3 regions of the Lysinibacillus sp. FSL K6-0075 genome follow, and region 3 is predicted to be linked to each of the others. Evidence: a T-box and tRNA genes for the amino acid it is inferred to sense, from the RefSeq annotation. Region 3 holds a T-box; the other regions hold tRNA genes.
The links. A T-box is a leader RNA that pairs with one kind of tRNA and senses whether it is charged. The one in region 3 lies ahead of MHB65_RS16810 (valine--tRNA ligase), so its partner is inferred to be a tRNA-Val.

Region 1 (7,689 bases), 1.4 Mb from region 3:
ATTCCCTGAGTAGCGGCGAGCGAAACGGGAAGAGCCCAAACCAAGAGGCTTGCCTCTTGGGGTTGTAGGACACTCAATACGGAGTTACAAAAGAGCGAGTTAGATGAAGCGACTTGGAAAGGTCCGCCAGAGCAGGTAAAAGCCCTGTAGTTGAAAGTTCGTTCTCTCCTGAGTGGATCCTGAGTACGGCGGAACACGTGAAATTCCGTCGGAATCCGGGAGGACCATCTCCCAAGGCTAAATACTACCTAGTGACCGATAGTGAACCAGTACCGTGAGGGAAAGGTGAAAAGCACCCCGGAAGGGGAGTGAAAGAGATCCTGAAACCGTGTGCCTACAAGTAGTTAGAGCCCGTTAATGGGTGATAGCGTGCCTTTTGTAGAATGAACCGGCGAGTTACGATTACGTGCGAGGTTAAGCTTTAGAAGGCGGAGCCGCAGCGAAAGCGAGTCTGAATAGGGCGAAATAGTACGTGGTCGTAGACCCGAAACCAGGTGATCTACCCATGTCCAGGGTGAAGGTGAGGTAACACTTACTGGAGGCCCGAACCCACGCACGTTGAAAAGTGCGGGGATGAGGTGTGGGTAGCGGAGAAATTCCAATCGAACTTGGAGATAGCTGGTTCTCTCCGAAATAGCTTTAGGGCTAGCCTCGTGATGAGAATACTGGAGGTAGAGCACTGTTTGGACTAGGGGGCCATCCCGGTTTACCGAATTCAGACAAACTCCGAATGCCAGATATTTATACACGGGAGTCAGACTGCGAGTGATAAGATCCGTAGTCAAAAGGGAAACAGCCCAGACCACCAGCTAAGGTCCCAAAGTAATCGTTAAGTGGAAAAGGATGTGGCGTTGCACAGACAACCAGGATGTTGGCTTAGAAGCAGCCATCATTTAAAGAGTGCGTAATAGCTCACTGGTCGAGTGACGCTGCGCCGAAAATGTATCGGGGCTAAACGATTCACCGAAGCTGTGGATTGACATCTACGATGTCAGTGGTAGGAGAGCGTTCTAAGTGCGTTGAAGTCAGACCGGAAGGACTGGTGGAGCGCTTAGAAGTGAGAATGCCGGTATGAGTAGCGAAAGACGGGTGAGAATCCCGTCCACCGTATGACTAAGGTTTCCTGAGGAAGGCTCGTCCGCTCAGGGTTAGTCGGGACCTAAGCCGAGGCCGATAGGCGTAGGCGATGGACAACAGGTTGATATTCCTGTACCACCTCCTCACCGTTTGAGAAATGGGGGGACGCAGTAGGATAGGGTAAGCGCGCTGTTGGATATGCGCGTCCAAGCAGTAAGGCGTGTGTGTAGGCAAATCCGCACACTGTAACGTTGAGCTGTGATGGCGAGTCCGTATGGACGAAGTTCCTGATTTCACACTGCCAAGAAAAGCCTCTATCGAGGTGAGAGGTGCCCGTACCGCAAACCGACACAGGTAGTCGAGGAGAGAATCCTAAGGTGTGCGAGAGAACTCTCGTTAAGGAACTCGGCAAAATGACCCCGTAACTTCGGGAGAAGGGGTGCTCTTGAGCGTGCAAGCGCATGAGAGCCGCAGTGAATAGGCCCAGGCGACTGTTTAGCAAAAACACAGGTCTCTGCAAAACCGTAAGGTGACGTATAGGGGCTGACGCCTGCCCGGTGCTGGAAGGTTAAGAGGAGTGGTTAGCGCAAGCGAAGCTGCGAATTGAAGCCCCAGTAAACGGCGGCCGTAACTATAACGGTCCTAAGGTAGCGAAATTCCTTGTCGGGTAAGTTCCGACCCGCACGAAAGGCGTAACGATCTGGGCACTGTCTCAACGAGAGACTCGGTGAAATTATAGTACCTGTGAAGATGCAGGTTACCCGCGACAGGACGGAAAGACCCCGTGGAGCTTTACTGTAGCCTGATATTGAATTTTGGTACAACTTGTACAGGATAGGTAGGAGCCAGAGATCTCGGAGCGCCAGCTTCGAAGGAGGCGTCGGTGGGATACTACCCTGGTTGTATTGAAATTCTAACCCATGCCCCTTAGCGGGGCAGGAGACAGTGTCAGGCGGACAGTTTGACTGGGGCGGTCGCCTCCTAAAAGGTAACGGAGGCGCCCAAAGGTTCCCTCAGAATGGTTGGAAATCATTCGTAGAGTGTAAAGGCACAAGGGAGCTTGACTGCGAGACCTACAAGTCGAGCAGGGTCGAAAGACGGGCTTAGTGATCCGGTGGTTCCGCATGGAAGGGCCATCGCTCAACGGATAAAAGCTACCCCGGGGATAACAGGCTTATCTCCCCCAAGAGTCCACATCGACGGGGAGGTTTGGCACCTCGATGTCGGCTCATCGCATCCTGGGGCTGTAGTCGGTCCCAAGGGTTGGGCTGTTCGCCCATTAAAGCGGTACGCGAGCTGGGTTCAGAACGTCGTGAGACAGTTCGGTCCCTATCCGTCGTGGGCGTAGGAAATTTGAGAGGAGCTGTCCTTAGTACGAGAGGACCGGGATGGACACACCGCTGGTGTACCAGTTGTCTTGCCAAAGGCATCGCTGGGTAGCTATGTGTGGACGGGATAAGTGCTGAAAGCATCTAAGCATGAAGCCCCCCTCAAGATGAGATTTCCCATTACGCAAGTAAGTAAGATCCCTCAAAGACGATGAGGTAGATAGGTTCGAGGTGGAAGTGTGGTGACACATGGAGCTGACGAATACTAATCGATCGAGGACTTAACCAAAACGTTTGAAACATTCAATGCACGTTTATCCAGTTTTGAAAGAATAATTCTTTCAATTTAATACATGTCTAGTGATGATGGCAAAGAGGTCACACCCGTTCCCATACCGAACACGGAAGTTAAGCTCTTTAGCGCCGATGGTAGTTGGGGGCTTCCCCCTGTGAGAGTAGGACGTCGCTAGGCGCAAAAAGTCGCTACTGATACACTCAGTAGTGGCTTTTTTTTATTTAAGCTGATTTCTGGTAAGAAATATTTATAAACGCATAAAACAAGAAGGCATCCTCAATGGAGTGCCTTCTTGTTTTTGATATTTAACTTGTTTGAACTGGCGTAGCTCGTAGTTCGATACGGCGAATTTTCCCTGATGTCGTTTTTGGTAACTCCTCAATAAAGACGATACTACGAGGGTATTTATAAGGTGCAGTTAACGCTTTAACATGCTCCTGTAGCTCCTTTGTTAATTCTTCTTCATCACGCTCTTTGAAGCCCTCTCGTAAGATAACAAATGCCTTCACAATATGCCCTCTAATTTCATCTGGAGCAGCTACTACTGCACACTCTTGTACAGCTTCATGTTTGTTTAACGCATCTTCTACTTCAAATGGTCCGATCGTATAACCGGATGAAATAATAATGTCATCTCCACGACCTTCAAACCAGAAGTAACCGTCTTCATCACATTTTGCTTGATCACCTGTAATATACCAATCACCACGGAATGCAGCTTGTGTGCGTTCTGGTTCTTTATAATACTCTTTAAATAAAGCTGGTGAGGATTTATGAACAGCAATATCTCCAACCTCGCCAACTGGTGCTTCGTTACCTTCATTGTCGATAATACGTACAATATTACCTGGAGTTGGAACACCCATGGATCCAGGACGTAATTCTGTGTTTTCGAGTGTACCGATTAATAATGTGTTTTCTGTCTGTCCATAGCCATCACGTACTTTGAGTCCAAAATGATTCATAAACGTTTCAATCACTGGGCGATTTAAAGGTTCACCAGCAGAAACGGCACTACGGAGAGATGATAGATTATAGACTTGTAAATTATCGATTTTCGCCATAATTCTGTATTCAGTCGGTGTGCAACAAAGGACATTTACTTTTTCATCTTGCATTAATTGAAGATAGGTTTTTGCATCGAATCCCCCATGGTAGACGAATGCTGTAGCACCGAGCATGATTGTTGATAAAAAAGGACTCCAAATCCATTTTTGCCAACCAGGAGCAGCTGTTGCCCACACTAGATCGCCTTCACGTACACAAAGCCATTTTGAAGCCGCTGTTCTAATATGTGCATACCCCCAACCATGTGAATGAACAACACCTTTAGGTTTACCAGTTGTACCAGAGGTATAGGAAAGGAATGCCATATCATCGCGTTTAGTAGCTACAGCTGTAAATGTAGCTGGCTGCGAGCTTGCCAAGTCATCTAGAGAAGTCCAATCTCCTTTTGCAGCACCGATGACTAGTTTATTTTTTAATGTGTCTACAGAAGAAGTAATTTGGTCAACTTCGCTAGTAAATGCCTCATATGCAATCACTGCACTAGCAGAAGAATGCTCCATCCGATATTCTAAATCACTTGCACGCAGCATCTCTGAACATGAGATAGGTACAATGCCAGCCTTTAAACAGCCTAGAAAAACGAAATAGGCTTCCGGTAGTCGAGGAATAATAACTAATACACGATCGCCTTTTTGAAGCCCCTTCTCCGTAAAAGCATTTGCGTATTGATTCATTTTTTGAATGAGCTCCACATAAGACACTGTACGTCTCTCTTGTTGTGTATTTAACCAGCGTATTGCTTGGCGATCACTATCTTGCGAAAATTTTTCTAATTCCTCTGTGATGTTATAAAATTCAGGTGCAATTAAATCGTTTGATACCATCTGAACATTCCTCCCCTGGGAAATTTGATAGAAAATTCTTAAAACTATTTTTATTTTAACAATTACAATAATATACAGCAACAATATTTAATACGTTAAAGAGAAATATTAGATTTAATAGAGAACTATTTATGCTCTCAGATGGATATATAGGCAAACTTCGACAAAAAAATATAAAAATTATCACAAAATGACTTGCATTATTTATAATGCTTGCTATAATAATAAATGTACTTAAGAGGTTGTCTAAAACCAAAGTGAATAGCATTGTTCCGAAGTAGCTCAGTTGGTAGTAGCACCTGACTGTTAATCAGGTTGTCGCAGGTTCGAGTCCTGCCTTCGGAGCCATTTTTTTGCCCTATTTTAAGTACTATAATACATAAAATAATTTATGAAAAAAGTATTGCAATTATGAATTAAAAATGTTATTATAATTCTTGTCTTGTTTAAGACATAATAATGGCCCCTTGGTCAAGTGGTTAAGACACCGCCCTTTCACGGCGGTAACACGGGTTCGAATCCCGTAGGGGTCACCATTTAAAACATAGGCTTTATAAAGAAAATAAACTGTGATATAACACCTGTCTCTATGGAGGATTAGCTCAGCTGGGAGAGCATCTGCCTTACAAGCAGAGGGTCGGCGGTTCGAGCCCGTCATCCTCCACCATTCTTATTGTGTTATTTCGGAGGGGTAGCGAAGTGGCTAAACGCGGCGGACTGTAAATCCGCTCCTTAGGGTTCGGCGGTTCGAATCCGTCCCCCTCCACCAGTTTTATAAATGATTGGGGTATAGCCAAGCGGTAAGGCAACGGATTTTGATTCCGTCATGCCTAGGTTCGAATCCTAGTACCCCAGCCATTTTTTCTTTTATGAGCCATTAGCTCAGTTGGTAGAGCATCTGACTTTTAATCAGAGGGTCGAAGGTTCGAGTCCTTCATGGCTCACTTTTTTAGAATAAAAATTATTCAAAAGTGTTATATTAACTACAGATAACTAATCTCTTACTGAAAACAGTAGGAGATTTTTTTATGCTATTTACAATTGAATAAATATGCAACTTTCTGTCGAGTTGAGCCAAGTGGTATGTAGGCTTTACAATAGTCTTATAACTTTTAGGGGGTATAAAAACATGAATAAACTTAATATTTCTATTATTGGAGTACCAACAGATTATGGACAAACACGCCGTGGCGTAGATATGGGACCAAGTGCTATTCGCTATGCAGGTGTTGTTGAACGTTTAGAAGCTATCGGACACGAGGTACAAGATCAAGGGGATATTCGTGTTAGTCAAAAGCTTGCAGACGCAGCAGTTGATGAAAAGTTACTTAATTTAGAGGAAGTTGTAGACGTTAGCACTGCTTTAGCAAATAGTGTGCATGAAGTAGTAGAACAGAAAAAGTTCCCACTCGTATTTGGGGGAGATCATAGTATTGCTATTGGAACATTAGCTGGATTAGGTGAGCATTACAAAAACCTTGGTGTTATCTGGTATGACGCTCATGCAGATTTAAATACACCTGAAACAACACCTTCAGGCAATATACATGGAATGCCGTTAGCAGTTAGTATTGGGCTAGGACATGAGCGTTTAGTCCAAATTCGCAACTTTGCGCCAAAAATTAAGCCAGAAAACGTTATTATTATTGGAGCTCGTTCAGTAGACCCTGGAGAGCGTGAATTGATTCGTCAACAAGGAATTAAAGTATATACAATGCATGAGATTGACCGACTTGGCATGACACGTGTGATGGAAGATGCACTTACTTATTTAAAGGAACGAAATGTTGATGGCTTACACTTATCACTTGATCTAGACGGACTAGATCCACTTTATACGCCAGGAGTTGGTACACCAGTTCCAGGAGGGATTACGTACCGAGAAAGCCATTTAGCAATGGAAATGTTACAAGAATCAGGGATGGTAACTTCAGCAGAATTTGTAGAAGTAAATCCTATTTTAGATGAAAAGAATACGACAGCAAATGTAGCTGTTGCATTAATGGGATCTTTATTTGGGGAAACACTAGTTTAAAGAAAATTTGACAAAAAATTGCCTGTTGCCACATTGCATAAAAATCTTTTGCTATAATTGAAATAAAACGAAACTTTTCTTATCGGTGCGTCGTATAGTATAAGACAGTTGTAAAGGTGGAGAAGTTAACACAATGGATGCGTTAGTAAATAAGAGAATAAAACAAGTGCTTAAAGGCGATCAAAACGCATTTGCCGATATTGTGAGTCTCTATCAGCACAAACTGTACCAAGTATGCTATCGAATGTTAGGCAACAAACAAGAGTCTGAAGACATTGCTCAAGAAGCTTTTGTACGTGCTTATATGAACTTGCATACATTTGATCAGAAAAGAAAGTTTTCGACGTGGCTTTATCGCATAGCGACAAACCTCTGCATTGACCGTATTCGAAAAAAGAAACCGGATTATTATTTAGATGCAGAAGTAGCTGGTACAGAAGGTCTTGATATGTATTCGCAAATCGCAGCAGACGACCAGCTACCAGAGGAGCAGTTAGAACAAATGGAGCTGCAAGATCGCATTCAATATGAAATTGGACGATTGCCGGATAAATACCGTTCGGTTATAGTATTGAAATATATAGAAGAGTTATCGTTACAAGAGATTAGCGAGATTTTAGATATGCCGCTTGGAACGGTGAAAACGAGGATTCACCGCGGACGTGAGGCATTACGTAAGCAATTAAACAATCTGTAGGAGGGGGAGCGTCATGAATACTTGTCCAGAGCATATGATAGACTATATGCATGATTATTTAGACGGTGACATTAGTCGTGAGCATGAGCAAGAGTTGAAACAACACTTGCATACATGTAATGATTGTAAACAGTTGATGCAAGAATTGAGTGAAACAATCGCCTTTGTGAAGAGTGCTTCCCATATTACAGCGCCTCCGGATTTTGAAGCAGCAGTGATGGCTCGTTTACCAAAACCAAAAAGTCGAGTAGGTATACAAAAATGGATTCGCCGGCATCCGTTCTTTGTGGCAGCAGCAGTATTTTGCTTATTTATGAGTGCTACATTATTGGGTAGCTTCATGGATGACCAGCATTTCTCAGTGA
Region 2 (7,689 bases), 1.7 Mb from region 3:
CATCTCACGACACGAGCTGACGACAACCATGCACCACCTGTCACCGTTGCCCCCGAAGGGGAAACTATATCTCTACAGTGGTCAACGGGATGTCAAGACCTGGTAAGGTTCTTCGCGTTGCTTCGAATTAAACCACATGCTCCACCGCTTGTGCGGGCCCCCGTCAATTCCTTTGAGTTTCAGTCTTGCGACCGTACTCCCCAGGCGGAGTGCTTAATGCGTTAGCTGCAGCACTAAGGGGCGGAAACCCCCTAACACTTAGCACTCATCGTTTACGGCGTGGACTACCAGGGTATCTAATCCTGTTTGCTCCCCACGCTTTCGCGCCTCAGTGTCAGTTACAGACCAGATAGTCGCCTTCGCCACTGGTGTTCCTCCAAATCTCTACGCATTTCACCGCTACACTTGGAATTCCACTATCCTCTTCTGCACTCAAGTCTCCCAGTTTCCAATGACCCTCCACGGTTGAGCCGTGGGCTTTCACATCAGACTTAAGAAACCACCTGCGCGCGCTTTACGCCCAATAATTCCGGACAACGCTTGCCACCTACGTATTACCGCGGCTGCTGGCACGTAGTTAGCCGTGGCTTTCTAATAAGGTACCGTCAAGGTACAGCCAGTTACTACTGTACTTGTTCTTCCCTTACAACAGAGTTTTACGAACCGAAATCCTTCTTCACTCACGCGGCGTTGCTCCATCAGGCTTTCGCCCATTGTGGAAGATTCCCTACTGCTGCCTCCCGTAGGAGTCTGGGCCGTGTCTCAGTCCCAGTGTGGCCGATCACCCTCTCAGGTCGGCTACGCATCGTCGCCTTGGTGAGCCGTTACCTCACCAACTAGCTAATGCGCCGCGGGCCCATCCTATAGCGACAGCCGAAACCGTCTTTCAGTGTTTCACCATGAGGTGAAACAAATTATTCGGTATTAGCCCCGGTTTCCCGGAGTTATCCCAAACTATAGGGTAGGTTGCCCACGTGTTACTCACCCGTCCGCCGCTAACGTCGAAGGAGCAAGCTCCTTCTCTGTTCGCTCGACTTGCATGTATTAGGCACGCCGCCAGCGTTCGTCCTGAGCCAGGATCAAACTCTCCATAAAAGAAATTTGATTAGCTCAAATTGTTTTGCTGGCATCAATTTTGATGTCCAAAATTTTTGTTTCGTTCACTCGCCGAAGCTAGCTACTTAAAACTTTATTGATTACGTTTTGCTTGTTCAGTTTTCAAGGTTCATAAATTGACTTGGTGGAGCCTAGCGGGATCGAACCGCTGACCTCCTGCGTGCAAGGCAGGCGCTCTCCCAGCTGAGCTAAGGCCCCATAATTTATAGGAAATGGTCGGGAAGACAGGATTCGAACCTGCGACCCCTTGGTCCCAAACCAAGTGCTCTACCAAGCTGAGCTACTTCCCGTTGTTCTTTTGGCGCGCCCGACAGGAGTCGAACCCATAACCTTCTGATCCGTAGTCAGACGCTCTATCCAATTGAGCTACGGGCGCATTAAAATGGTGCCGAGGACCGGAATCGAACCGGTACGGTAGTCACCTACCGCAGGATTTTAAGTCCTGTGCGTCTGCCAGTTCCGCCACCCCGGCACATTTGGAGCGGAAGACGAGGTTCGAACTCGCGACCCCCACCTTGGCAAGGTGGTGTTCTACCACTGAACTACTTCCGCATGTGCATAAGTTTTTTATCTGGCAATGAAAATAATGGTGCGGGTGAAGGGAGTCGAACCCCCACGCCTTGCGGCGCTAGATCCTAAGTCTAGTGCGTCTGCCAATTCCGCCACACCCGCTTATTATTATTTCAAAAATGGTGAGCCATGAAGGACTCGAACCTTCGACCCTCTGATTAAAAGTCAGATGCTCTACCAACTGAGCTAATGGCTCGAAAAAATGGTGCCGGCTATAGGAATCGAACCCACGACCTACTGATTACAAGTCAGTTGCTCTACCTGCTGAGCTAAACCGGCATATGGTGGAGGATGACGGGCTCGAACCGCCGACCCTCTGCTTGTAAGGCAGATGCTCTCCCAGCTGAGCTAATCCTCCTGGGTAATATGCCTAGCGACGTCCTACTCTCACAGGGGGAAGCCCCCAACTACCATCGGCGCTAAAGAGCTTAACTTCCGTGTTCGGTATGGGAACGGGTGTGACCTCTTTGCCATCATCACTAGACTTTTTAAAAGACAAGATTTATTATAACATATTTCATTATAAATGCAAGCTTTTTTCAAAACTTTCTTGTTCTTTCAAAACTGGATAAACGATGCATTGAATGTTTCAAACTTTTTTGGTTAAGTCCTCGATCGATTAGTATTCGTCAGCTCCATGTGTCACCACACTTCCACCTCGAACCTATCTACCTCATCGTCTTTGAGGGATCTTACTTACTTGCGTAATGGGAAATCTCATCTTGAGGGGGGCTTCATGCTTAGATGCTTTCAGCACTTATCCCGTCCACACATAGCTACCCAGCGATGCCTTTGGCAAGACAACTGGTACACCAGCGGTGTGTCCATCCCGGTCCTCTCGTACTAAGGACAGCTCCTCTCAAATTTCCTACGCCCACGACGGATAGGGACCGAACTGTCTCACGACGTTCTGAACCCAGCTCGCGTACCGCTTTAATGGGCGAACAGCCCAACCCTTGGGACCGACTACAGCCCCAGGATGCGATGAGCCGACATCGAGGTGCCAAACCTCCCCGTCGATGTGGACTCTTGGGGGAGATAAGCCTGTTATCCCCGGGGTAGCTTTTATCCGTTGAGCGATGGCCCTTCCATGCGGAACCACCGGATCACTAAGCCCGTCTTTCGACCCTGCTCGACTTGTAGGTCTCGCAGTCAAGCTCCCTTGTGCCTTTACACTCTACGAATGATTTCCAACCATTCTGAGGGAACCTTTGGGCGCCTCCGTTACCTTTTAGGAGGCGACCGCCCCAGTCAAACTGTCCGCCTGACACTGTCTCCTGCCCCGCTAAGGGGCATGGGTTAGAATTTCAATACAACCAGGGTAGTATCCCACCGACGCCTCCTTCGAAGCTGGCGCTCCGAGATCTCTGGCTCCTACCTATCCTGTACAAGTTGTACCAAAATTCAATATCAGGCTACAGTAAAGCTCCACGGGGTCTTTCCGTCCTGTCGCGGGTAACCTGCATCTTCACAGGTACTATAATTTCACCGAGTCTCTCGTTGAGACAGTGCCCAGATCGTTACGCCTTTCGTGCGGGTCGGAACTTACCCGACAAGGAATTTCGCTACCTTAGGACCGTTATAGTTACGGCCGCCGTTTACTGGGGCTTCAATTCGCAGCTTCGCTTGCGCTAACCACTCCTCTTAACCTTCCAGCACCGGGCAGGCGTCAGCCCCTATACGTCACCTTACGGTTTTGCAGAGACCTGTGTTTTTGCTAAACAGTCGCCTGGGCCTATTCACTGCGGCTCTCATGCGCTTGCACGCTCAAGAGCACCCCTTCTCCCGAAGTTACGGGGTCATTTTGCCGAGTTCCTTAACGAGAGTTCTCTCGCACACCTTAGGATTCTCTCCTCGACTACCTGTGTCGGTTTGCGGTACGGGCACCTCTCACCTCGATAGAGGCTTTTCTTGGCAGTGTGAAATCAGGAACTTCGTCCATACGGACTCGCCATCACAGCTCAACGTTACAGTGTGCGGATTTGCCTACACACACGCCTTACTGCTTGGACGCGCATATCCAACAGCGCGCTTACCCTATCCTACTGCGTCCCCCCATTTCTCAAACGGTGAGGAGGTGGTACAGGAATATCAACCTGTTGTCCATCGCCTACGCCTATCGGCCTCGGCTTAGGTCCCGACTAACCCTGAGCGGACGAGCCTTCCTCAGGAAACCTTAGTCATACGGTGGACGGGATTCTCACCCGTCTTTCGCTACTCATACCGGCATTCTCACTTCTAAGCGCTCCACCAGTCCTTCCGGTCTGACTTCAACGCACTTAGAACGCTCTCCTACCACTGACATCGTAGATGTCAATCCACAGCTTCGGTGAATCGTTTAGCCCCGATACATTTTCGGCGCAGCGTCACTCGACCAGTGAGCTATTACGCACTCTTTAAATGATGGCTGCTTCTAAGCCAACATCCTGGTTGTCTGTGCAACGCCACATCCTTTTCCACTTAACGATTACTTTGGGACCTTAGCTGGTGGTCTGGGCTGTTTCCCTTTTGACTACGGATCTTATCACTCGCAGTCTGACTCCCGTGTATAAATATCTGGCATTCGGAGTTTGTCTGAATTCGGTAAACCGGGATGGCCCCCTAGTCCAAACAGTGCTCTACCTCCAGTATTCTCATCACGAGGCTAGCCCTAAAGCTATTTCGGAGAGAACCAGCTATCTCCAAGTTCGATTGGAATTTCTCCGCTACCCACACCTCATCCCCGCACTTTTCAACGTGCGTGGGTTCGGGCCTCCAGTAAGTGTTACCTCACCTTCACCCTGGACATGGGTAGATCACCTGGTTTCGGGTCTACGACCACGTACTATTTCGCCCTATTCAGACTCGCTTTCGCTGCGGCTCCGCCTTCTAAAGCTTAACCTCGCACGTAATCGTAACTCGCCGGTTCATTCTACAAAAGGCACGCTATCACCCATTAACGGGCTCTAACTACTTGTAGGCACACGGTTTCAGGATCTCTTTCACTCCCCTTCCGGGGTGCTTTTCACCTTTCCCTCACGGTACTGGTTCACTATCGGTCACTAGGTAGTATTTAGCCTTGGGAGATGGTCCTCCCGGATTCCGACGGAATTTCACGTGTTCCGCCGTACTCAGGATCCACTCAGGAGGGAACGAACTTTCGACTACAGGGCTTTTACCTGCTCTGGCGGACCTTTCCAAGTCGCTTCATCTAACTCGCTCTTTTGTAACTCCGTATTGAGTGTCCTACAACCCCAAGAGGCAAGCCTCTTGGTTTGGGCTCTTCCCGTTTCGCTCGCCGCTACTCAGGGAATCGATTTTTCTTTCTCTTCCTCCAGGTACTTAGATGTTTCAGTTCCCTGGGTCTGCCTTCAAGACGCTATGTATTCACGTCAAGATACTACGCGATTAAACGTAGTGGGTTCCCCCATTCGGAAATCTCCGGATCAAAGCTCACTTACAGCTCCCCGAAGCATATCGGTGTTAGTGCCGTCCTTCTTCGGCTCCTAGTGCCAAGGCATTCGCCGTGCGCCCTTAATAACTTAACCAAGTTATTAAGCCTATAAAAAACTTAAAAAATAAATGTGTTTGTTACAATTTCAATGTCGTTTTATCCAGTTTTCAAAGAACAAGTTTTGAAGCATTTCATTCAGAAGAATGAACCTTCAAAACTGAACGCAAAACGTAATCTTACAAACCCAAGGTTTGTATTCCGAAATAATCCTTAGAAAGGAGGTGATCCAGCCGCACCTTCCGATACGGCTACCTTGTTACGACTTCACCCCAATCATCTATCCCACCTTCGGCGGCTGGCTCCAAAAGGTTACCTCACCGACTTCGGGTGTTACAAACTCTCGTGGTGTGACGGGCGGTGTGTACAAGGCCCGGGAACGTATTCACCGCGGCATGCTGATCCGCGATTACTAGCGATTCCGGCTTCATGTAGGCGAGTTGCAGCCTACAATCCGAACTGAGAACGACTTTATCGGATTAGCTCCCTCTCGCGAGTTGGCAACCGTTTGTATCGTCCATTGTAGCACGTGTGTAGCCCAGGTCATAAGGGGCATGATGATTTGACGTCATCCCCACCTTCCTCCGGTTTGTCACCGGCAGTCACCTTAGAGTGCCCAACTAAATGATGGCAACTAAGATCAAGGGTTGCGCTCGTTGCGGGACTTAACCCAACATCTCACGACACGAGCTGACGACAACCATGCACCACCTGTCACCGTTGCCCCCGAAGGGGAAACTATATCTCTACAGTGGTCAACGGGATGTCAAGACCTGGTAAGGTTCTTCGCGTTGCTTCGAATTAAACCACATGCTCCACCGCTTGTGCGGGCCCCCGTCAATTCCTTTGAGTTTCAGTCTTGCGACCGTACTCCCCAGGCGGAGTGCTTAATGCGTTAGCTGCAGCACTAAGGGGCGGAAACCCCCTAACACTTAGCACTCATCGTTTACGGCGTGGACTACCAGGGTATCTAATCCTGTTTGCTCCCCACGCTTTCGCGCCTCAGTGTCAGTTACAGACCAGATAGTCGCCTTCGCCACTGGTGTTCCTCCAAATCTCTACGCATTTCACCGCTACACTTGGAATTCCACTATCCTCTTCTGCACTCAAGTCTCCCAGTTTCCAATGACCCTCCACGGTTGAGCCGTGGGCTTTCACATCAGACTTAAGAAACCACCTGCGCGCGCTTTACGCCCAATAATTCCGGACAACGCTTGCCACCTACGTATTACCGCGGCTGCTGGCACGTAGTTAGCCGTGGCTTTCTAATAAGGTACCGTCAAGGTACAGCCAGTTACTACTGTACTTGTTCTTCCCTTACAACAGAGTTTTACGAACCGAAATCCTTCTTCACTCACGCGGCGTTGCTCCATCAGGCTTTCGCCCATTGTGGAAGATTCCCTACTGCTGCCTCCCGTAGGAGTCTGGGCCGTGTCTCAGTCCCAGTGTGGCCGATCACCCTCTCAGGTCGGCTACGCATCGTCGCCTTGGTGAGCCGTTACCTCACCAACTAGCTAATGCGCCGCGGGCCCATCCTATAGCGACAGCCGAAACCGTCTTTCAGTGTTTCACCATGAGGTGAAACAAATTATTCGGTATTAGCCCCGGTTTCCCGGAGTTATCCCAAACTATAGGGTAGGTTGCCCACGTGTTACTCACCCGTCCGCCGCTAACGTCGAAGGAGCAAGCTCCTTCTCTGTTCGCTCGACTTGCATGTATTAGGCACGCCGCCAGCGTTCGTCCTGAGCCAGGATCAAACTCTCCATAAAAGAAATTTGATTAGCTCAAATTGTTTTGCTGGCATCAATTTTGATGTCCAAAATTTTTGTTTCGTTCACTCGCCGAAGCTAGCTACTTAAAACTTTATTGATTACGTTTTGCTTGTTCAGTTTTCAAGGTTCATTTCGTAACCATCTTTCGACAGCAACTTTTATATTATAACATTTCTTCATTTCGTTGTCAACACTTTTTCTAAAAAGTTATTCAAAAATTATCAGAGACAACTTTTATATTATATTATAATCATTTATTTCTGTCAACATCTTTTTTCAAATTCATTTTTGAAGCTCGATGTTGTTAATTGCGTTGTCTTAACGACAAGTAATAATTTATCACGTTATAAAAAACTTCGCAAGTGTTTTTTACACAAATTCTATTTTATTTTAATAAAATTGATTTTATAAGCTATTTTTTGCATTTACGAGAGTTTTAATTATCGTATTCTCGTTTCTTACTTAATTATTTGTTTTACTATACATCTCTTTCTATTAAATCTCAACATTTAAAATTAAAATACTAATAATTTTATAGCTCTTAAAGTTGGTAGTTGTAGCTAACAAAATCATTACTTTATATAAGAGATCATTCTTTTACAGATGTCCTTCTTCCTTGATAAAAACTACAAATCATACAAAACCGTTTATTCCTTCATAATAACTATAACTGTAACTACAATCTATGTTACTTCAATCCCAACCTAAAATAAGCAGGCGCTAAAGTACGTCTTCTGTACT
Region 3 (7,689 bases):
AGAAATCATAGAGGCAACAGCCTGTCCTGACCATATTCATATGTTGGTAAGTATTCCTCCGAAATTGAGTGTATCTGCGTTCATGGGTTATTTAAAAGGGAAGAGTAGTCTAATGATTTTCGACCGACATGCAAATTTAAAGTATAAATACGGTAATCGTCAATTCTGGTGTCGAGGATACTATGTGGATACAGTCGGCCGAAATAAGAAAAAGATACAGGAGTATATAAAAAATCAATTACAAGAAGATATCCTGCAAGATCAAATGACGATGAAAGAATTCATTGACCCATTCACAGGAGAAGAAATCAAGAGAAAGAAAAAATAAGTAAGCCGCTTTAGCGGTTTGTGTGAAAACGGAGTGCGGTTGACGGACCATTCAGAATGTCTTTAGACATGGGCCAGTACCCCAGCGTTTCACGCGCAGAGCAAACCACCAGTTATACTGGTGGTTCTGATTTGATGGATAAAGCAGAAAGCATTATAGTGCTAGAGAAATGTATGGACAAAAAGGGGGAATAGCATATATTTACTAGTAAACAAGATCTTCTATACTGGATGAAGGACCTGCTTTTGTCAAAATTACATCTTTCAGCATAGCCAAATTGTGGGCGATTTCGTTTATAATATAGCTATTCATAAAAGAAAGTAGTGAATTGATATGGCAACAGGCACACACACGGTCGAAGTACCCGTAAGGATTGAACATGTATGGGATTTCGTTAGTGATATGGAAAAATGGGCAAAGCTTGTCCCAGGTTATAATGCACACGAAATGATTGATGACAAACACTCCACTTGGACTTTTAAAGGCAATGTTGGCGTATTGAAAAAAACAGTAGAAGTAGAAATTACAATCTTAGAATGGTTGGCACCTTCAAAAGTTACATTCGAATTAAAGGGTCTTTCTGATAATTTCACAGGAAATGGTTATTTCCTTGCAGAAAGCATCGATGCTGAAAATACAAAAATGACAGGATTCTTAGAAGTCGTTGCTGGTGGGTTAGCTGGCCCTGTTTTAAATCCGATTTTTAAACCGATCGTACCAAAGGCAACGAAAATGCTAACAGATCGTGTAGCTAATAAAATTAAATTAGTAAATGTTTAATTAAGACGAACATCCATGAAAGTGGCATGCTAGAATACTACTTCTAGCATGCCATTTTTCTAGTAGTATCTATTTTTAACTCTGTTCAACTTGAAACACCCTAGCATACTATCCTTCCAAGCGTCATATGATGCAGAGGGAGGGATTATTATCGAACACAAAACTTGGAATATGCGCGAAACATTTTGTTTTCCTGGATACGGCTGCCCAACAGAAATAGCAGCTGTACAAATTAAGCCTCAGTGGCAGGCAATGCAGTTAGAGGATTCACTTCGACTTATGGGCATCTATCATATCACCGCACACGTTCGCTTTGATTTTCAAGATATGCAAGCATTTACAGATAATGAAGATTTAATTACAATTGATGCCCTTGATATCCAAGGAGATACTGGTTATTTTGAGTATGCCGTACCTTTACATGTTGATTTACCAAAAGAATCGGATGTCAAAGATTTAATGGTCAAGGATATTCGCCCTAGTCTGGCAAATCAGATGTGTCAGCTTGAGTGGACAGTCACAAGTGCTTTCAATGAATATGAACCTGTTGTTGAAAGAAATATGTTAGACAATCCACACTTATCAACCCATGCTTTCGAACAAGAGGAAACAATGGCAGTAATCGAAGAAAGTGTTCAAGTGAAACAACCTGCCGCAGTAGCAGCAGCTTCACGCCAAGAGAACTCTACAACAGTTGACCAAAAAGCTGTATTGAGAGAATCCTCAAGCCATATTGTTGTACGTGAATCCAGTACTTGGCATGAAGTGCCTTCTATGATTTGGGATCTAACAGAAGAATATACACCGCTTAAAGTTCGTGTTTCAAATGATGTCTTTCAAAAGTAAATAGCAGAGAAGTAGCAGGAGTAATAAGAAGACTAAATCACCTGATGTTGGCACAATAATGACACGGATAAACTGAAAAGCACAAATCGGCACGATAATGGTTCTGCAATAAAAACGAACTTGCCGTAGCCAAGGTGGTAAAAGCCAAGGGTTATACTTGCGTCGACGCATTTGAATTGTCACTTCCTTTTCTATTTACTTTCCTCTTACTAAAAGATGACTAAATCACTTGAAAAATGACACGATCCTGCGGTACAATAAGGAAAATCAAATACAGATGCTATGATAGGGAAGAGTAAATTTTGTCTACATTTTCAGAGAGGAAACGGTAGCTGAGAAGTTTCTATTTGTACTGAATTGAAGGTAGCCCTTGAGCAGCTTTAGTGAACTAATAGTAGTTAAAGCCGGTTAAACACCGTTACCGAATTGAGAGCCAGTAGGGAAGGCTGAGAAAATGTGTCATTTAACATTTATCTTAACCACTGCTGGAATTAAAGGTGGTACCGCGAACTAAAACTCCTTCGTCCTTTTAGACGAGAGGAGTTTTTTTATTGGGTAAAAAAATGAACAGCATTTCTTTACCAACAGTTTTCAAACAATAGGAGGAGTCAATATGACAGAAAACATTTCAATGCCAACTAAATATGACCCACAGTCCATTGAAGCTGGTCGCTATGAATGGTGGTTACAAGGGAAGTTTTTCGAGGCACAGCCTGAAAGTGGGAAAAAACCCTATTCAATCGTTATTCCACCACCAAACGTAACAGGTAAATTACACCTTGGTCATGCTTGGGATACAACATTACAAGATATCCTCATTCGTATGAAACGCATGCAAGGTTATGATGCCCTTTGGTTGCCTGGTATGGATCATGCGGGTATTGCAACACAGGCAAAAGTAGAAGCAAAGCTGCGTGAGGATAATATTACACGTTATGATTTAGGACGTGAAAAATTCCTTGAAAAAACATGGGAATGGAAAGAAGAATATGCTGGACATATTCGTGATCAATGGGCAAAGCTTGGTCTTGGATTAGACTATACGCGTGAACGTTTCACACTAGATAAAGGCCTTTCAGATGCGGTAAAAACAGTTTTTGTTCAGTTATATGAAAAAGGTTTAATTTACCGTGGTGAGCGTATCATCAACTGGGACCCAGCGGCGAAAACAGCATTGTCTGATATTGAAGTAATTTATCAGGATGTGCAAGGTGCCTTCTATCATATGAAATATCCATTAGCTGATGGCTCAGGCTATGTAGAAGTTGCTACTACACGTCCCGAAACAATGCTTGGTGACTCTGGGGTAGCTGTTCACCCGAACGATGAGCGTTACCAGCATTTAATTGGTAAAACCGTTATTTTACCGATTGTAGGTCGCGAAATCCCGATTGTTGCTGATGACTATGTTGATATGGAATTTGGTACTGGGGTTGTAAAAATGACACCAGCCCATGATCCGAACGACTTTGAAGTTGGTAATCGTCATAATCTAGAGCGTATTCTAGTAATGAATGAAGACGGCACAATGAATGATCTTGCTGGTAAATATAAAGGAATGGATCGCTTTGAATGCCGCAAGCAAATCGTTGCTGATTTACAAGAAGCAGGCGTGTTAATTCGTATTGAAGAGCATATGCATTCAGTAGGACACTCTGAACGTTCTGGTGCTGTTGTTGAGCCATACCTTTCAGCACAATGGTTCGTTAAAATGCAACCACTTGCTGACGCTTCCCTAGAGCTACAAAAGGATGAAGAAGGGAAAGTAAACTTTGTTCCTGCTCGTTTTGAAAACACATATTCTCGCTGGATGGAGAATATTCGTGATTGGTGTATTTCTCGTCAATTATGGTGGGGCCATCAAATCCCAGCTTGGTACCATAATGAAACAGGCGAAATATACGTAGGTAAAGAAGCGCCAGCTGATGCAGAAAACTGGACGCAAGATGAAGATGTACTAGATACATGGTTCTCTTCAGCACTATGGCCATTTTCTACAATGGGCTGGCCGGATGAAGCAAATGAAGAATTTAAACGTTACTATCCAACCAGTACTTTAGTAACAGGTTATGATATTATTTTCTTCTGGGTATCTCGCATGATTTTCCAAGGCCTTGAGTTTACAGAGCAACGTCCATTTAAAGATGTACTCATTCATGGTTTAGTACGTGACGGTGAAGGACGTAAAATGAGTAAATCACTTGGCAATGGTGTTGATCCAATGGATGTTATTGAACAATACGGTGCAGATTCATTACGCTACTTCTTAGCTACTGGTTCATCACCTGGTCAAGATTTACGCTATACAACTGAAAAAGTAGAAGCAGTATGGAACTTCTCCAATAAGATTTGGAATGCATCACGTTTTGCGCTTATGAATATGGATGGTATGACATATGATGAGATCGACTTAACTGGTGAAAAATCAGTTGCTGACAAATGGATTTTAACACGCTTAAATGAAACAATTGAACGAGTAACTTCTCTTGCAGAGCGTTATGAATTCGGTGAAGTGGGTCGTGAATTGTACAATTTCATTTGGGATGATTTCTGTTCTTGGTATATTGAAATGGCAAAATTACCACTTTACGGAGAGGATGAAGCAGCTAAAAAGACAACTCGTTCTATTTTAGCTTACGTACTAGATCAAACAATGCGTCTATTACATCCATTTATGCCTTTCATTACAGAAGAAATCTGGCAGCACTTACCACACGAGGGTGAATCTATTACAGTGGCAGCATGGCCAACAGTACGCACAGATCTTCATTTTGCAGATGAAGCAGATAATATGAAGCTCCTAATGGATATTATACGTTCAGTACGTAATATTCGTGCGGAAGTAAATACGCCAATGAGCAAAAAAGTACCGTTGTTTATTTCAGCGAAAGATGCGGCAACAGCAGCTGTACTCGAAGAGAATCAAGCATATTTAGAAAAATTCTGTAATCCTGACACTTTAACAATTGGTGAAGGTTTAGAGGCTCCAGGTCAATCGATGACGGCTGTTGTTACAGGAGCACAGGTTTTCCTACCTCTTGTTGGACTGATCAATCTAGAGGAAGAAATTGCTCGCCTTGAAAAAGAATTAGAAAAATGGGCAAAAGAAGTGAAGCTTGTTACAGGTAAGCTATCGAATGAGAAGTTCGTATCGAAAGCACCGGAAGCGTTAGTCAATGCAGAACGTGAAAAATTAGCAGATTACGAAAGCAAGCATGCGGTTGTTTTAAAACGTTTAGATGAATTGAAAAATATGTAAAGATAAAGCAATGGATGGCGAAAAAGTCATCCATTGCTTTTTTTTTATGGATCTAAAGATATGCATTGTTTTAGGAAAAAATATATAGTATTATTTAAAATAAATTAGTCTAATAGATGATAATTGGCACTACACTAGTAGGAAACAAAACCTAATTTCATATTATTTAGCCGTGAAAAACCAAAGCTAAGATTGTGTGAATGGATATTTTTTTAAATAGACAGTCTTTTTAATGAAAGAAAATAAGAGTCAATGGAGGTGTTGAGAATGTCAGGAAATATTGCAACTATTATTACAAAAGTCAACAAAGCATGTGATGAATTAGACTTTGTAAGCGCGAGAGTATTGATCGAAACGAATCTCTTGAAATTATCAGAAGCAAAGTATTATCGTTTATTAAATACAAGTGGTCGCGTCCTTATTAAGCACATATTAGCAAATAGTAATCCTCAACAGGATAGCGCTAAATTATCAAGGACCGATTTATTAACGATCCAAAAAATAAATGAGTATTGCTCAGACTTTGATATATCTATGTTAAAAAGAACGTTAAAAAACGCTTTTGAATTAGTGCAACGTCCAGATGTTCATCCGTTATTAAATAGTGATGCAAAAACTATTTTAAACAATATGGGTGCTTTATTAGGTGCTCACAAGGTACACTAATCTAATATTAGTACGAACACGCAGTCGCTAGCTGCGTGTTTTTTGTATTTTGTCATTTTGCTATGTTATTAAACGTTACTTGTACTAAAATAAAGATATTGCAGTAAGAGGGAGTGTTTATTTTGTTTAACACAATGAACGAATGTACAAAATTTATTTTTACATTAAAAGCAGTTGATCATAAACGTGCGCCACTTGTCCTTATGCGTGAAGTATTAGGACATTTAGATGAACCTCACAACAAACTACGAGTAATCCATGTAGCAGGCTCAAATGGTAAAGGCTCTACGGTGAACGCATTAAGAGAAATGCTACAACATGCAGGTTACACTGTAGGGGCATTTACGTCCCCACATTTAGAGCGAGTCAATGAACGGATGACCATTAACGGCCACCAAATCTCGGATGAGCAATTTCTTTACTACTTCAATAAACTTGCAAAAATTATAGAAGAGCACTACAATGGCGATTTTCCAAGCTTTTTTGAGGTAGTTACACTGATTATGTTTCAATATTTTGCACATGAAGGAGTAGATATAGCGCTTATTGAGACAGGGCTTGGAGGACGTTTGGATGCGACAAATGTCGTAACGCCGATTGTAGCTATTATTACAACGATTTCGCTAGAGCATACAGCCTTTTTAGGTGATACCTTCGCAAAGGTTGCCGCTGAAAAAGCTGGCATCATCAAAGAAGGCATCCCGGTTGTTGTAGGCGTTAACAATGAGGAAGCATTGGCTGTCATTAAAGCCACTGCAGAGGAACGACATGCATCATGCTTTGTTTTGGGGCAGGATTTTACGGTGACAAATAGTTGGCAAAGCATTGACAATCAGCACTTTACATATGAAAAGGACCATGTCTTGATGAGGGATGTGCCCTTAAAAATGGCTGGCTCGCATCAAATGAATAATGCAAGTCTGGCTATCACGGCAATGCTAACGTTACGGGAGAAGGGGGCAATTGCAATCTCTGATGATTCAATTCATCGAGGTCTACAATGTGCGCAATGGGCAGGTCGCTTCGAGCAAAGGCCGAATCGTATTGTGCTAGATGGTGCTCATAATTCCGAGGGCACAGCTGCTCTTATCCAAACACTAAAAAACGTCTACCCAACTAATAAATATCGTTTTATTTATGCTGCATTAGCAGATAAGGATCATGCCAACAGTATAGAACTAATGGATGCTGTTGCCACCTCCATCGCTTTTACAGAAATAAACCTACCGAATGCAATGCCTGCTGAAAGCTTAGCGATGTTGTCGACGCATGCGAATAAAACGCATCATAAAGAATGGCTAAAAAGTCTTCAAACCGTATTACAAGAACGCCATGAAGAGGATATTGTTGTCATTACAGGCTCTTTATACTTTATAGCAGAAGCTCGACAGTGGCTACAGGAGGAAGGACAATGATTCCAAACTTTGATTATTATAAAGAGAAATGGCAGGTCAAAAGTGATGATGTGATTAAACCAGGTCTTGCAGCAATTGAAGAGGCTTTATCATTAGTAGGTAATCCTGAGCAAACTTTGCGTGTCGTCCACTTAGCTGGTACAAACGGGAAAGGCTCTACTTTAACGTTTCTAGAGGCAATTGCGCAAGAACATGGCTTACGCGTGGGCAAATTTATGTCACCATGTATCGTCGATGTTCATGATCAAATTCAAATAGCTGGTCAACCTATAACAGAAGCTGAAATGGATCGAGTGTTTCAACAGATGCGTGAAGCTGGGCTTAGTGGCAAACTAACAGATTTTGAATTACTGACGGTGGCAGCATTCTTACATTTTGTGAATGGCCAAGTAGAT

Region 1: it has a tRNA-Val gene. The T-box ahead of MHB65_RS16810 (valine--tRNA ligase) is inferred to sense a tRNA for this amino acid. The anticodon was not compared.
Region 2: it has a tRNA-Val gene. The T-box ahead of MHB65_RS16810 (valine--tRNA ligase) is inferred to sense a tRNA for this amino acid. The anticodon was not compared.

The regions. Positions count from the first base shown of each region.
Region 1 is NZ_CP151947.1:4,795,755-4,803,443, reverse strand. It holds rRNA gene MHB65_RS24150 (23S ribosomal RNA) at 1-2,694, shown strand, start outside; rRNA gene rrf (5S ribosomal RNA) at 2,762-2,877, shown strand; gene MHB65_RS24140 (acyl--CoA ligase) at 3,006-4,592, opposite strand; tRNA gene MHB65_RS24135 (tRNA-Asn) at 4,864-4,940, shown strand; tRNA gene MHB65_RS24130 (tRNA-Glu) at 5,054-5,128, shown strand; tRNA gene MHB65_RS24125 (tRNA-Val) at 5,184-5,259, shown strand; tRNA gene MHB65_RS24120 (tRNA-Tyr) at 5,278-5,361, shown strand; tRNA gene MHB65_RS24115 (tRNA-Gln) at 5,376-5,450, shown strand; tRNA gene MHB65_RS24110 (tRNA-Lys) at 5,464-5,536, shown strand; gene rocF (arginase) at 5,722-6,627, shown strand; gene sigW (RNA polymerase sigma factor SigW) at 6,761-7,324, shown strand; gene MHB65_RS24095 (anti-sigma factor) at 7,338-7,689, shown strand, end outside.
Region 2 is NZ_CP151947.1:115,283-122,971, reverse strand. It holds rRNA gene MHB65_RS00615 (16S ribosomal RNA) at 1-1,095, opposite strand, end outside; tRNA gene MHB65_RS00610 (tRNA-Ala) at 1,239-1,314, opposite strand; tRNA gene MHB65_RS00605 (tRNA-Pro) at 1,330-1,406, opposite strand; tRNA gene MHB65_RS00600 (tRNA-Arg) at 1,416-1,492, opposite strand; tRNA gene MHB65_RS00595 (tRNA-Leu) at 1,500-1,588, opposite strand; tRNA gene MHB65_RS00590 (tRNA-Gly) at 1,594-1,668, opposite strand; tRNA gene MHB65_RS00585 (tRNA-Leu) at 1,704-1,788, opposite strand; tRNA gene MHB65_RS00580 (tRNA-Lys) at 1,807-1,882, opposite strand; tRNA gene MHB65_RS00575 (tRNA-Thr) at 1,890-1,965, opposite strand; tRNA gene MHB65_RS00570 (tRNA-Val) at 1,969-2,044, opposite strand; rRNA gene rrf (5S ribosomal RNA) at 2,055-2,170, opposite strand; rRNA gene MHB65_RS00560 (23S ribosomal RNA) at 2,286-5,213, opposite strand; rRNA gene MHB65_RS00555 (16S ribosomal RNA) at 5,394-6,945, opposite strand.
Region 3 is NZ_CP151947.1:3,424,301-3,431,989, reverse strand. It holds gene tnpA (IS200/IS605 family transposase) at 1-328, shown strand, start outside; gene MHB65_RS16825 (SRPBCC family protein) at 662-1,108, shown strand; gene MHB65_RS16820 (valyl-tRNA synthetase) at 1,280-1,954, shown strand; gene MHB65_RS16815 (hypothetical protein) at 1,931-2,125, opposite strand; T-box leader at 2,228-2,486, shown strand; gene MHB65_RS16810 (valine--tRNA ligase) at 2,568-5,213, shown strand; gene MHB65_RS16805 (hypothetical protein) at 5,481-5,879, shown strand; gene MHB65_RS16800 (folylpolyglutamate synthase/dihydrofolate synthase family protein) at 6,014-7,294, shown strand; gene MHB65_RS16795 (folylpolyglutamate synthase/dihydrofolate synthase family protein) at 7,291-7,689, shown strand, end outside.